2 regions of the Pseudomonas sp. M5A4_2d genome follow, and region 2 is predicted to be linked to the other one. Evidence: riboswitches for the same ligand, from Rfam matches in the RefSeq annotation. Region 2 holds a riboswitch; the other holds the start of a gene.

Region 1 (6,248 bases), on a different contig from region 2:
ACGGACATTCCTTACAATGACCCACCACTGGGCCGGCGCCAATTCGTGTAACTACTTACATGGATAAGTAGCCCGAGGTGAGAAAAACAACGAGGCAGGATGCCCAATGACTGTGTTTGCACAACAACTCCAAGATATCGGGCGCCTGGCGTTCCAGCTGTCCCCCGCACCGCAACTGGTCACCAGCAACCGTGTGATCGTCGACTGCAACGAAGCATTCCTGCAGTTGTTCGGCTATTCGCGCGACGCGTTGGTCAACCAACTGACCCTGCTGATCTACCCCTCCCAGGCTGACTACCACGCCATCGGCAAGCGCAGCCACGATTGGTTGCTGGACAGTGAAAACGGCCGCTACTCCGACGAACGTTTCATGCAGCACAAAAGCGGCGAAGTGTTCTGGGCCAAGTCCCACGGCTACACGCTCACGCCCAAAGACCCGTTCAAGCTGATGATCTGGCACTTCGAACGCCTCGATCGCACCCACCAGGGCACCGGCGACCTCACGCCCCGGGAGCGGGAAATTGCCATGCACATCGTCAACGGCCTCAAATCCAAGGAAATCGCCCTGCGCCTGGCGATTTCCCACCGCACAGTGGAAGTGCATCGGGCACGGTTGATGAGGAAGTTGCAGGCCAAGACGGTGGTGGAGTTGGTGTCGAAAATTATTATGGTGGCGTGACGCGGCCACCGCCGTTGCCCGGCGCACACAGCGTCGAGGTATTGCGCGAAGCGGGCTTTGAGCCGGCGTCCGTACGGAGCCTGCTCAAGGCCAACGTGCTCGTGCAGGCCAGCCCATCCGAATGTTCAGCAGGAACCGCATCATGACTGCCACTGTGACGCTCAACCTTATCGACACGCGCATCGCACGCCTGACCTTCAGCAACCCCACTCAGCGCAATGCCCTCAGTGCGCACTTGCTCGACAGCCTGGATGAAAGCCTGGTCACCCTCGCCGCCCAGCACATCGGCGTGGTGATTCTCGGTGCCGACGTCGGCCAGACGGTGTGGAGCGCCGGCCATGATATTGGCGAAGTGGCCCGCGACCGCGACCCCGTTGCCTATGGCAAACCGCTGGAGCAAGTACTGCGGCGAATCCGCGCCTACCCCGGCGTGGTGATCGCGGCGATTTCGGGCTCGGCCTGGGGCGGCGCCGTCGACCTGGCCATGAGCTGCGACATGGTGGTGGCCGACCACAGCGCCAGCTTCGCCATGACCCCGGCCAACATCGGCTTGCCCTATACCACCAGCGGCCTGCTGCGGTTCTTCAACAACCTGCCGATTCATGTGCTCAAGGAACTGTTCTTCTGCGCGCAGAAACTCGACGCCGAACGCGCCGAACGCTTTGGCGTGATCAACCGCCTGGTACCCACCGAGGCCCTGGAAGCCACCGCCCTGGAAATCGCCCAAGGCATCGCCGCCAAGGCGCCGTTGGCGATTCAGGCGGTGAAGGAGCAATTGCGCATTCTCGAAGACCTGCAACCCATACCCGTGCAGGCCATGGAGCAGATCGCCGAACTGCGCCGCCAGGCCTGCGCCAGTGCAGATTTTGGTGAAGGGCTGGCAGCATTTGCCGAACGTCGCCCACCGGCGTTTGAAGGGCGTTGACAGTTTTTTCATATTTGATCGTCTAGGATGCTGCGCTTCGTTGGGGAGTAACCGGCTTCTGACCCGTGCAGAAGCGTTCGTATCAACATATTCGGCAACCTGCCGTGGTACGAACACCGTTTAGGTTGGTGAGACCAGCGACACATCCATGCCTAACGTCGGGCGTGTGGTTGTGTCGTTGACTCATACAGCCCGACTGGAAGCCTTACCGTGAACCCCATTTCCCTCATTCTTCTCGCCCTTGCCATGTCCACGGACGCCTTTGCGGCGGCCATCGGCAAAGGCTCCAGCCTGCACAAACCACGCCTGACCGAAGCCCTGCGCGCCGGCTTGATCTTTGGCGTGATCGAAGCCATCACGCCGATGATCGGCTGGGCTATCGGCCATGCCGCCACGCGCTGGGTAGAAAGCTGGGACCACTGGATCGCCTTTACCCTGCTGGTCGCGCTGGGCTTGCACATGATCTACAACGGGCTCAAGCCGGATGATGACGAGGTTGAAAAACCCACTCAGCATTCGTTCATGATCCTCGCCGTGACGGCATTTGCGACCAGCATCGACGCAATGGCGGTGGGTGTGGGCCTGGCATTTGTCGACGTGAATATTCTGCTGGCTTCAGCGGCGATAGGCCTTGCGACCATGACCATGGTGACCCTCGGCATGATGCTCGGTCGAGTGCTGGGGACGGTGGTCGGCAAGCGCGCCGAGATGGTCGGTGGCGTGGTGCTGATGCTGGTGGGTGCGACGATTTTGTATGAGCACTTGTCGGCCTGAAGACCTGCACGAAACGAAATGTGGGAGCGGGCTTGCTCGCGAAAGCGCGGTGTCAGTCAGAATATTCATCGACTGGCACACTGCTTTCGCGAGCAAGCCCGCTCCCACATTAGATCTTCAGTGGTTTAGCGATTGCGTTTAAGCCGCGTGGCTTTCCTTCTTCAAACTCTCCATATCAATCACGAAGCGATACTTCACATCGCCCTTGAGCATCCGCTCATACGCCTCATTGATGCCCTGGATATCGATCATCTCGATGTCCGAGACAATCTTGTGCTTGGCGCAGAAATCCAGCATGTCCTGGGTTTCCTGGATACCACCGATCAACGAGCCGGCAAGGCTGCGGCGCTTGAAGATCAGGTTGAATACCGTGGGCGACGGGTGCGGGCTGTCGGGGGCGCCGACCAGGGTCATGGTGCCGTCACGCTTGAGCAGGTTGAGGAAAGGATCAAGGTTATGCGGCGCGGCAACCGTGTTGAGGATGAAGTCCAGGCTGTTGACGACCTTGGCCATTTCGTCGGGGTTCTTCGACACCACGACCTGATCGGCGCCCAGGCGCAGGCCATCTTCGCGTTTGTTCGGTGAGGTGGTGAACAGCGTGACATGGGCCCCCATGGCATGCGCGATCTTCACCGCCATATGCCCCAGCCCACCGAGGCCGACCACGCCGACTTTCTTGCCGGGGCCCACCTTCCAATGGTGCAACGGCGAGTAGGTGGTGATGCCGGCGCACAGCAGCGGCGCCACCGCCGCCAGGTTGGCATCGTCATGGGAGATGCGCAGGACGAACTTCTCCTTGACCACGATAGTGTCCGAGTAGCCTCCGAACGTGTTTTCCCCACCAAACACCGGGCCGTTGTAGGTGCCGGTAAAACCGTTCTCGCAGTATTGCTCCTCGCCTTCGGCGCAGGAGGCGCAGTGCTGGCAGCTGTCGACCATACAACCGACGCCGGCCAGGTCACCCACCTTGAATTTCGTCACGTTGGCACCGACCGCTGTCACGCGGCCGACAATCTCATGGCCGGGCACCGACGGGTACAAGGTGTTGTGCCACTCATTGCGCGCGGTGTGCAGGTCGGAGTGGCATACGCCGCAGTAGAGGATATCGATCTGGACGTCATCCGCCCCTGGCGCACGGCGCTCAAAGGTAAAGGGTTTGAGCGCATCCTTGGAATCCCGAGCGGCGTAGCTGTAAGTCTTGGCCATTTGGTTCACCTGTTGAACTGACGGTAGAGATCAGTGGACCAATATAGACGCTGAACCGTTCAACCGAGCACATCCGTACAAGCCCTTCGTCCGGTTTAACGCAATAGTGAGGCTGACATTTCCCCCCCGACACGCGAGGCGTTTTCCATGAGTACATTCGTTGCCAAAGACGGTACCCAGATCTATTTCAAGGACTGGGGCAGCGGTAAGCCCGTGCTGTTCAGCCATGGCTGGCCGTTGGATGCCGACATGTGGGAATACCAGATGGAATACCTGAGCAGCCGTGGCTTTCGCACCATTGCGTTCGACCGCCGTGGTTTCGGCCGTTCGGACCAGCCGTGGACCGGTAACGACTATGACACCTTCGCCGACGATATTGCCCAACTGATCGAACACCTGGACCTCAAGGACGTGACCCTGGTGGGTTTCTCCATGGGTGGCGGCGACGTGGCACGCTACATCGCACGCCATGGCACGGCTCGCGTGACCGGCCTGGTATTGCTGGGCGCCGTAACGCCGATCTTCGGCCAGAAACCGGATTACCCGCAGGGCGTGCCGACCGAAGTGTTCGACGGCATCAAGGCCGGGCTACTGAAAGATCGCGCGCAATTCATCGCCGACTTCAACCCGACGTTCTATGGCATCAATAAGGGGCAGAAAGTCTCCGAGGGCGTACTGACCCAGACCCTGCAAATCGCGTTGCTGGCGTCGCTCAAGTCGACTGTTGATTGCGTCACCGTGTTCTCGCAAACCGACTTCCGCCCTGACATGGCCAAGATCGACGTGCCGACCCTGGTGATTCACGGTGACGGCGACCAGGTCGTACCCTTCGAGACCACCGGCAAAGTGGCAGCCGAGATGATCAAGGGCGCGCAACTGAAAGTGTACAAGGATGCGCCGCACGGTTTTGCGGCCACGCATACTCAGCAGTTGAACGAAGACTTGCTGGCATTCCTGAAGCGCTGAAACGGCTGAACCACCCGCTCCTTGTTGGCCGGGCTTGCCCTAATGCCAGTCAGTTAAGCGAACTGAAATGCTCAATGCAGCGAAGATCAAATGTGGGAGCGGGCTTGCCCGCGAAGACGTCGGCCCAGCAAACATTGATGTTGACTGACCCACCGCTTTCGCGAGCAAGTCGAATCGTCGCACCGCCGCTCCCACAGGAGATCTGCGCTTAACTGACTGGCATTAGGGCTTGCCCGGCCTTTTTTTATTCAGGCATACCGCTGGCTGAGCGCCAACCGACCCGGTCCTGCGATCAGAATGCTGGTGAAGATAATAAGTAGCAGCCAGCCAAACTGCCCCTCAAACAAAGTCCATTGCGGATGCACCACCAGCAAGGCCACCCACAGCACGGCCAGGATCGGCAAGCACGCCAGGCGCACCCGCACACCGACGATGATCAGCAGCGGGCACAGCACTTCGGCAACAATCGCCAGGCACAGCGTGACGTGGGCGCCGAGGTGAAACGGGTCTTCGATCAACGCCAATTGGTCGCTGTAGTGCAGCAGCTTGGGCAAACCATGTACCCACATCAGAAACACCGCGCCGCTGACGCGCAGAAACAACAGCCCCAGAGCCTGGTACTTTGATTCGTTCATAAATGCCTGTCCCCGTAGAATCCCCCGGCGCCTGTGCGCCGGAGCCGGTGCGATTGTGTCGGCACAGACGCCGGTAGACTTGCAGGCATGTGCTGACATGACAGCGTTCCGGTTGAATCAACGCTCGCGTACTGTGGTCCCACTCCATACGCTCCCGGTTAAAGGAATTGCACGATGACCCTGCCCAAAGAAATGACCCTGATCGAAATCACCGCCCCCGGCGGCCCGGAAGTCCTGCAACCACGCCGAGCCGACGTGCCCGTGGCAGGCGCTGGTGAAATCCTGATTCGCGTGCATGCCGCCGGGGTCAATCGCCCTGACGCCCTGCAGCGCGCCGGCAAGTACCCGATGAAACCCGGCATGAACCCGATCCCCGGCCTGGAAGTGGCCGGTGAAGTGGTCGCACTGGGCGACGGCGTGACCGACTACAGCGTGGGCGACAAGGTCTGCGCCCTGACCAACGGCGGTGGCTATGCGCAGTTTTGCGCCGTGCCTGCGAGCCAGGCCCTGCCGATCCCCGAGGGTATGGACTGGATTCAAGCCGCTGCCGTGCCGGAAACCTTTTTCACCGTCTGGGCCAACCTGTTCGGCCTTGGCGATGCGCACACCGGCCAGAGCGTGCTGATCCACGGTGGCACCAGCGGCATCGGCACCACCGCGCTGATGCTCTGCCGCGAGTACGGGATTCAGGCATTTGCCACCGCCGGCAGTGCCGACAAATGCGCGGCGATTGCCAAGCTGGGCGCAGAGCCAATCAATTACCGCGAGCAGGACTTCGCCGAGGTCATCGCACAGAAGACCGGCGACAAAGGCGTGAACGTGATCCTGGACATCATGGGAGCCTCGTACCTCAACAACAACCTCAAGGCCCTGGCCATGGACGGGCACCTGGTGATGCTGGGTTTCCTCGGCGGCGGCAAGGCCAATGACGTCGACCTGCTGACCATCCTCGGCAAACGCGCCGTCATCACCGGCTCGCTGCTGCGCGCACGCACCCAGGACGAAAAGGCCGCGATTGCCGAACAACTGCGCGAATACGTGTGGCCGGTGCTGTCCGCCGGGC
Region 2 (6,248 bases):
CTTACGTCGTCTTCGCCCGGCGCCTTGCTGTAGGTGCCGGTGGTGGCGCGGATATACAGCTCGCGCGCCTTCGCGCTGTCACACGGGTCGTATTCATAGCTGATGGACACCGGCGTCAGGTTCAACGACTGGATCACCTCGGCAAACGGCTCGTCTTTGCGGCTGACGTGGAACATCTTGAGGATCGCCGACTCGGTGCGATCATCCCCATCCTTGGCACGGCCTTCGGCCTGGGCGATCCAGATCGACTGGCAGTCGTTGCGGATCGAATGGTTGATGTAGGCCGACAGCAGTTGGTAGGCCGCCATCTTTTCCTTTCGCCCGGTGATCGAGCGGTGCACGATAAAACTCTTGTTCAGGCGCATCAGGTCGCTGACAAACGGCTTTTGCAGCAGGTTGTCGCCGATGGCGATGCGTGGCGTTGGCAGGCCGGCGTGGTACACGGCATAGTTGACGAAGGCCGGGTCCATCACGATATCGCGGTGGTTGGCCAAAAACAGATAAGCGGTGCCCGACTTGAGTTGCTCGACGCCGGTGTAGGTTACGCCGTCGGTCGCACGATCAATGGTGTGATCGACGTAATACTCGACTTTGTCCTGCAGCGTGGCCACGGTGGTGACGCCGGCGAATTCACGGCGCAGCTTGCGGGCGATCATCGGCTTGAGCAGCCAGCCCAGGGCGCCGGCAAAGCGCGGGAAGCGGAAGTGGGTCAGGATGTCCAGAAAGGCCTTGTCACTGAACAGACGTGCCAGCACTGCCGGGACTTCGCTGTCGTTGTAAGGTCGGATGGTATCGAATTCGCCCATCATGCTCTCTTGTTAGAAACGGCTAGTGTTAGTAAAGGAAATATCAGGGTGCGGCCGCAATATTGGCTCTGCCGTGAATAGCCCTGTAAATAGACCGGCGATTATACGCACAAGTCACCTTGGAGACCGCGATGGAAGAGGAGTCGTACGAATGTCCTTATTGTGGAGAGGTGGTCACAGCGTTGCTGGACCTGTCGGCGGGCGATCAGGAATATATAGAAGACTGCCCTGTGTGCTGCCGGCCGATTACGTTCGAGCTCCAGGTGCACGGTGACGAGTGGATGCTGAACGTGCGCAGCGAAAACGAATAACAGGTACGCCCATGCAGCGAATTTATGAGCCGGAAAACCTGATGGAAGGTGAGCTGCTGCAACAAATGCTCGCCAGCGAGGGCATCGAGGCGCACCTGGTGGGGCGCCATTTGCTCGGCGGTACCGGCGAACTGCCGATTTTCGGCCTGCTGGGGCTGGAAGTAGATAACGACCAGGCCGCCTACGCCCGCGAGCTGATTACCGCTTACATCGGTGCGCAGCCCTTGCCCGGCGATGAACCCGACAGCTTCCCCGACGTATTGGTCTGTTAGGCTGTCGGTCGGTTTACCCAAGAGTCGTGTTACCCCATGTGTGGACGTTATGCCCTGTTTCGCTGGAATCCTGCCTTCGCTGCCTTACCGGGATTCCCCTCGGATCAAAAGGCCCAGTGGAATATCTCCCCGAATGATTCGGTGCTGATCCAGCGCCATAGCGAAGGCCAGCGCACCCTCGCGCGTGCCCGCTGGGGGCTCACGCCGCCGTGGCTGACCGACCTTTCCCGCACTCCGGCCCATGCCCGCGCCGAAACCCTGGCGGAGCAACCGATGTTTCGCGAAGCCTTTCGCCAGCGCCGTTGCCTGCTGCCGGCCAATGGTTTTTACGAATGGCGTGGCACCCAACGCAAGCGTCCTTACTGGCTGACGCCGGGTGAAGGCTCGACGCTGTTTTTTGCGGCCATCTGGGAGGCGTATCCGGTGCAGGAGCAGGTGTGGCTGAGCACGGCAGTGGTGACCCAGGCCGCGCAGAGTCAGCGGCGGCCGTTGATTCTCGACGCGGCGGGGCAGGAGGCCTGGTTGAATCCAGAGACCCCCTTGCATGTGTTGCAAGGCTTGCTGGCCAGCGAGCCCGTCGCATTGCGCGAGCGGGTCCTGGCCAACATGGTGAATGACCCGAAGTTGAATGGGCCCGAGTGCCTGACGCCGGCTTAAGCCTTGTGGTTGCAGGTTGGATTCACCGGCCTCAACACCACCGCAAACCGCTAAACCTTGAACGGGATGACCCGCCTCCGCTGTAGGCGTGTGGGATGTATCTGAAAGTTGGTGGTTACACGTCTTGTGTATCTGGCGCAGATACACACGACCGCCTACGATACGCGCCAGGTTTCCAGGGAGAGTGTTGATGAAGAAGTCATTGGCGGTAAGCGTACTCAGTGCAGCGATGCTGCTGGCTGGTTGCCAGTCGGTAAACACCACCAACGGCGGTGCCGTCGGGGTAGAGCGCAAGCAGTACATGTTCAGCATGCTATCGAGCCAGGAAGTCGACCAGATGTACGCCCAGTCCTATCAGCAGACGCTGGGGGAGGCGAGTGGCAAAGGCATGCTGGACAAAACCAGCGCCAACGCCAAGCGCGTGCAGGCGATTGCCAATCGTCTGATCGCCCAGGCACCGACCTTCCGCCCGGATGCGGCGCAGTGGAAGTGGGAAGTGAACCTGATCAAAAGCGATGAGATGAACGCCAACTGCGGGCCTGGCGGCAAGATTTTTGTGTACAGCGCGTTGATCGACAACCTCAAGCTTACCGATGACGAGTTGGCTGCGGTGATGGGCCATGAAATCGCCCACGCGTTGCGCGAACACGGGCGTGAAGCCATGTCCAAGGCCTACGGCATCCAAATGGCCAAGCAGGGCGCTGGTGCCTTGTTCGGGTTGGGCCAGGACAGCCTGGCTTTAGCCGATACGGTTGCCAACTACGGCATGACCTTGCCGAACAGCCGCGCCAACGAAAACGAAGCGGACCTGATCGGGCTGGAGCTTTCGGCCCGGGCTGGCTACAACCCAAACGCGGCCATCACGTTGTGGAACAAGATGGCCAAGGCTTCGGAAGGCGCGCCACCTGAGTTCATGAGCACGCACCCGGCTTCCGACAGTCGGATCGCCTCGTTGCAGGCGGCGATTCCGAAGGTGATGCCGCTCTATCAACAGGCCAAAAAATCCTGATATTTCAAGGCTTGTGAAGATCTAAATGTGGGAGCGGGCTTGCTCGCGAATGCGCAGTATCAGTCGGTAAATCTTTGACTGGACCGCCGCCTTCGCGAGCAAGCCCGCTCCCACATTTGATTGGGTTTACAACCAGCCGCTGCTTTGCATGGCCTTGTAAACCGCCACCACTGCCAGGACGAAAAACGCCGTAGCCGCCAGTCGACGAATCAACGTCAGCGGCAGTTTCTCTGCCGCGAAATTCCCCGCCAAGACCACCGGCACGTTCGCAATCAGCATGCCCAGGGTGGTGCCGATAATCACCAGCCACAACTCCGGATACTGCGCCGCCAGCATCACCGTGGCGATTTGCGTCTTGTCACCGATTTCCGCAAGGAAGAACGCAATCAGCGTGGTCAGGAAAGGCCCGAACTTGCGTGTGGTACTGGCTTCGTCATCGTCGAGTTTGTCCGGCACCAGGGTCCACAGCGCGGTGGCACAGAAACTCGCCGCGAGAATCCAGTGCAACACCGCATCCGAGAAGAAACTGCCGAACCAGGCCCCCACGGCACCGGCGGCCGCATGGTTGGCCAGGGTCGCGGCGACAATGCCGGCGATGATCGGCCAGGGTTTGCGAAAGCGTGCGGCCAGGATGAGTGCGAGCAGCTGCGTCTTGTCGCCGATTTCGGCCAAGGCAACGATTGCGGTAGGAACGAGTAATGAATCCAGCATCAGGTAGGTTTCCAGGGGCGGGTCGACACGGCTATGACACGTACAGCCTTCCCGCCCCGGGTAAGGTGTGCGTGTCATAGGTCTTGTCAAACCCCGGTCCGTCTGTGCGGACTCCTGGGTCGCATACGCCATGGTCTGCTGACCAAGTATGTTGACGTATGCCGGACGAGCGTGGCGCTCGTGGGAGACTACTCCCCTAGGACGGAGCGGATTCTGCCTAGGCAAAACCCATTCGGCAAGCCTTCTTTTTCAAAAAGCCATCAGCCGCGTTTGGCACGGTAGATGCGGAAACCATTGCCCTCGGCCTTGATCGCACAGATGCCCAAGTGCTCTTCGATCAACGGTTGGTACTTGAGGAAGCTGTTGGCCACCAGGCGAAGTTCGCCGCCTTTTGCCAGGTGTTTCGCGGCTTTTCGCAGCAGATTTTCGGTGGCGAAATAATCCGTGTGCACCCCGACATGGAACGGTGGGTTGCTCAAAATCGCGTTCAAACCCATCGGCGCGGCGTCGATGCCGTCACCGGTCAGCACCTCGGCTTCCAGGCCATTGGCCGCCAGGGTCAGGCGACTGCTGGCAGCGGCGAATGCATCCACGTCCAGCATCGTCACGGTGTTGTGCGGGTAGCGACGTTTGACCGCCGCCCCCAGCACGCCCGCGCCGCAACCGAAGTCCAGCAAGTGCCCGCTGGGCAGTTTGTCCAAATGCTCGAGCAACAGCTCGGTGCCGCGATCCAGGCGACCGTGGCTGAACACGCCCGGCAGGCTCACTACCTTGAGCGGCCCCTCGGCCAGTGGCACCTCGAACACCTGTGCCAGGCTCTCCAGCTCGATCGCTTGGGGGGCATTGGCCACGGTGACCTGCCACAGCTGGCAATGCCGCGCGTTATCGAGCTTGCGTGGCTTGCCGAAAGGGGTCATCTGTTTGGCGGCGCTTTCGATACCGCCTTTTTTCTCCCCGACCAGAAACAGCTCGGCGCCGGGCAGGCGCGCGGCCACGGCGTTGAGCAGGTAGTCGGTGAGGTCCTTGGACTTGGGCAGGAAAATCACCGCCGCATCAAACGCGCGCTCGGGCACGTTCACGCCGAACAGGCTGCGCTCGGGGAAGCGTGCGTCGAGCGCGGCCTGGTCACCGGCATGCCAGCACCAGCCGTGAGCATTGGGCAGGCGGCCGAGCAAATCGTCGGCGGGCAACCCTACCAGCAGCAGGTTGCCTTGAAAAAGTTCGGCCTGACGAAGCAGTACTTCACTGCGCGGATCCATGGTCTGCTCCTTGAAAAGGGGCGCAGTTTATCAACTGACGACACGCAGCGGGGCGCCGCTGAAAAAGCCTCGAGCGTTTTCGGCCAATTGGCCGACGATTCGTTGCCGCGCTTCGCGGCTGCCCCAGGCGTTGTGGGGGGTGACGATCAGCCGAGGAATGTCGCCAGCCAGCAGCGGGTTGCCCTGCACGGGTGGCTCCACGCTCAGTACGTCGGTTGCCGCGCCGCCCAGATGGCCACTGCGCAAAGCGTCCGCCAGCGCCTGTTCGTTGATCAAGCCGCCGCGCGCCGTATTGACGATAAACGCGCCAGGTTTGAGCAGCGCCAGTTCGCGGGCGCCGATAAAGTCGCGGGTGTGTTCATTGAGCGGGCAGTGCAGCGTGAGCGCGTCGACCTGCGTGAGCAATTCATCCAGCGGCACGCGGTCGGCGCGGGCAGGGCGCCCGGGAATTGCGCCCAGCACCACGCGCATGCCAAAGGCCTCGGCCAGTCGCGCCACGGCGCTGCCCAGTTCGCCATGGCCGAGCAGGCCAAGGGTTTTGCCCTCCAACTCGACGATCGGGTAGTCCAGCAGACAGAACTGCTTGGCCTCTTGCCACTTGCCTGCGGCGACATCCCGTTGGTAGTCGTTCAAGCGTGTCGCCAGGTTGAGCAACAGCATGATCGTGTGTTGCGCCACCGACGGCGTGCCGTAGCCCTGGCAGTTGCTCACGGTAATGCCATGGGCGCGGGCGGCGGCGAGGTCGACGTTGTTAGTGCCGGTGGCCGATACAAGGATCAGCTTGAGCTCGGGGCAGGCCTCCAGGGTTTCGGTGTTCAGGGCGATCTTGTTGCTGATGACTACCTGGGCGCCTTGCAAGCGTTCGACCACGTTTTGCGGCGTGGTGTGTGCGTATAGCTGCAGGTCGCTGAAGCTGTTGCGCAATTCGCTGAGGTCCAGGTCCCCCAGGTCCAGGGACGGGTGATCAAGGAAGACGGCGCGGCGATTGTTCGTCATCAACTGTACCTTTTGCGACAGGGTTCGAAGGCGTAATCTCCCGAGCCTATCAGATGAAATAATCAGTTACTTACTGGAGTGAGTATGTACGCCGCCGAGTTTTTGACCGTAGCCTTGATTCACTTGTTGGCGGTGGCCAGTCCCGGTCCGGATTTCGCCGTGGTGGTGCGCGAGAGTGTGACCCATGGCCGTCGCGCCGGAACCTGGACCGCGCTGGGTGTTGGTTC

Evidence for each region. A riboswitch is a leader RNA that binds a small molecule or an ion and turns the genes downstream of it on or off. The one in region 2 is predicted to bind manganese.
Region 1: linked by a shared signal. The riboswitch ahead of mntP (manganese efflux pump MntP) and the one ahead of ACLBW8_RS17530 (TMEM165/GDT1 family protein) in region 2 are both predicted to bind manganese.

What each region holds. Positions count from the first base shown of each region.
Region 1 is NZ_JBKEZW010000006.1:228,024-234,271, reverse strand. It holds gene ACLBW8_RS16390 (LuxR C-terminal-related transcriptional regulator) at 107-679, shown strand; gene scpB (methylmalonyl-CoA decarboxylase) at 822-1,604, shown strand; yybP-ykoY riboswitch at 1,635-1,804, shown strand; gene mntP (manganese efflux pump MntP) at 1,815-2,378, shown strand; gene ACLBW8_RS16375 (NAD(P)-dependent alcohol dehydrogenase) at 2,517-3,584, opposite strand; gene ACLBW8_RS16370 (alpha/beta fold hydrolase) at 3,732-4,550, shown strand; gene ACLBW8_RS16365 (DoxX family protein) at 4,799-5,185, opposite strand; gene ACLBW8_RS16360 (NAD(P)H-quinone oxidoreductase) at 5,360-6,248, shown strand, end outside.
Region 2 is NZ_JBKEZW010000007.1:113,142-119,389, reverse strand. It holds gene ACLBW8_RS17555 (1-acyl-sn-glycerol-3-phosphate acyltransferase) at 1-806, opposite strand, end outside; gene ACLBW8_RS17550 (CPXCG motif-containing cysteine-rich protein) at 938-1,117, shown strand; gene ACLBW8_RS17545 (putative signal transducing protein) at 1,129-1,389, shown strand; gene ACLBW8_RS17540 (SOS response-associated peptidase) at 1,426-2,046, shown strand; gene ACLBW8_RS17535 (M48 family metallopeptidase) at 2,237-3,055, shown strand; gene ACLBW8_RS17530 (TMEM165/GDT1 family protein) at 3,182-3,766, opposite strand; yybP-ykoY riboswitch at 3,855-3,976, opposite strand; gene ACLBW8_RS17525 (methyltransferase) at 4,027-5,025, opposite strand; gene ACLBW8_RS17520 (2-hydroxyacid dehydrogenase) at 5,056-6,021, opposite strand; gene ACLBW8_RS17515 (LysE family translocator) at 6,106-6,248, shown strand, end outside.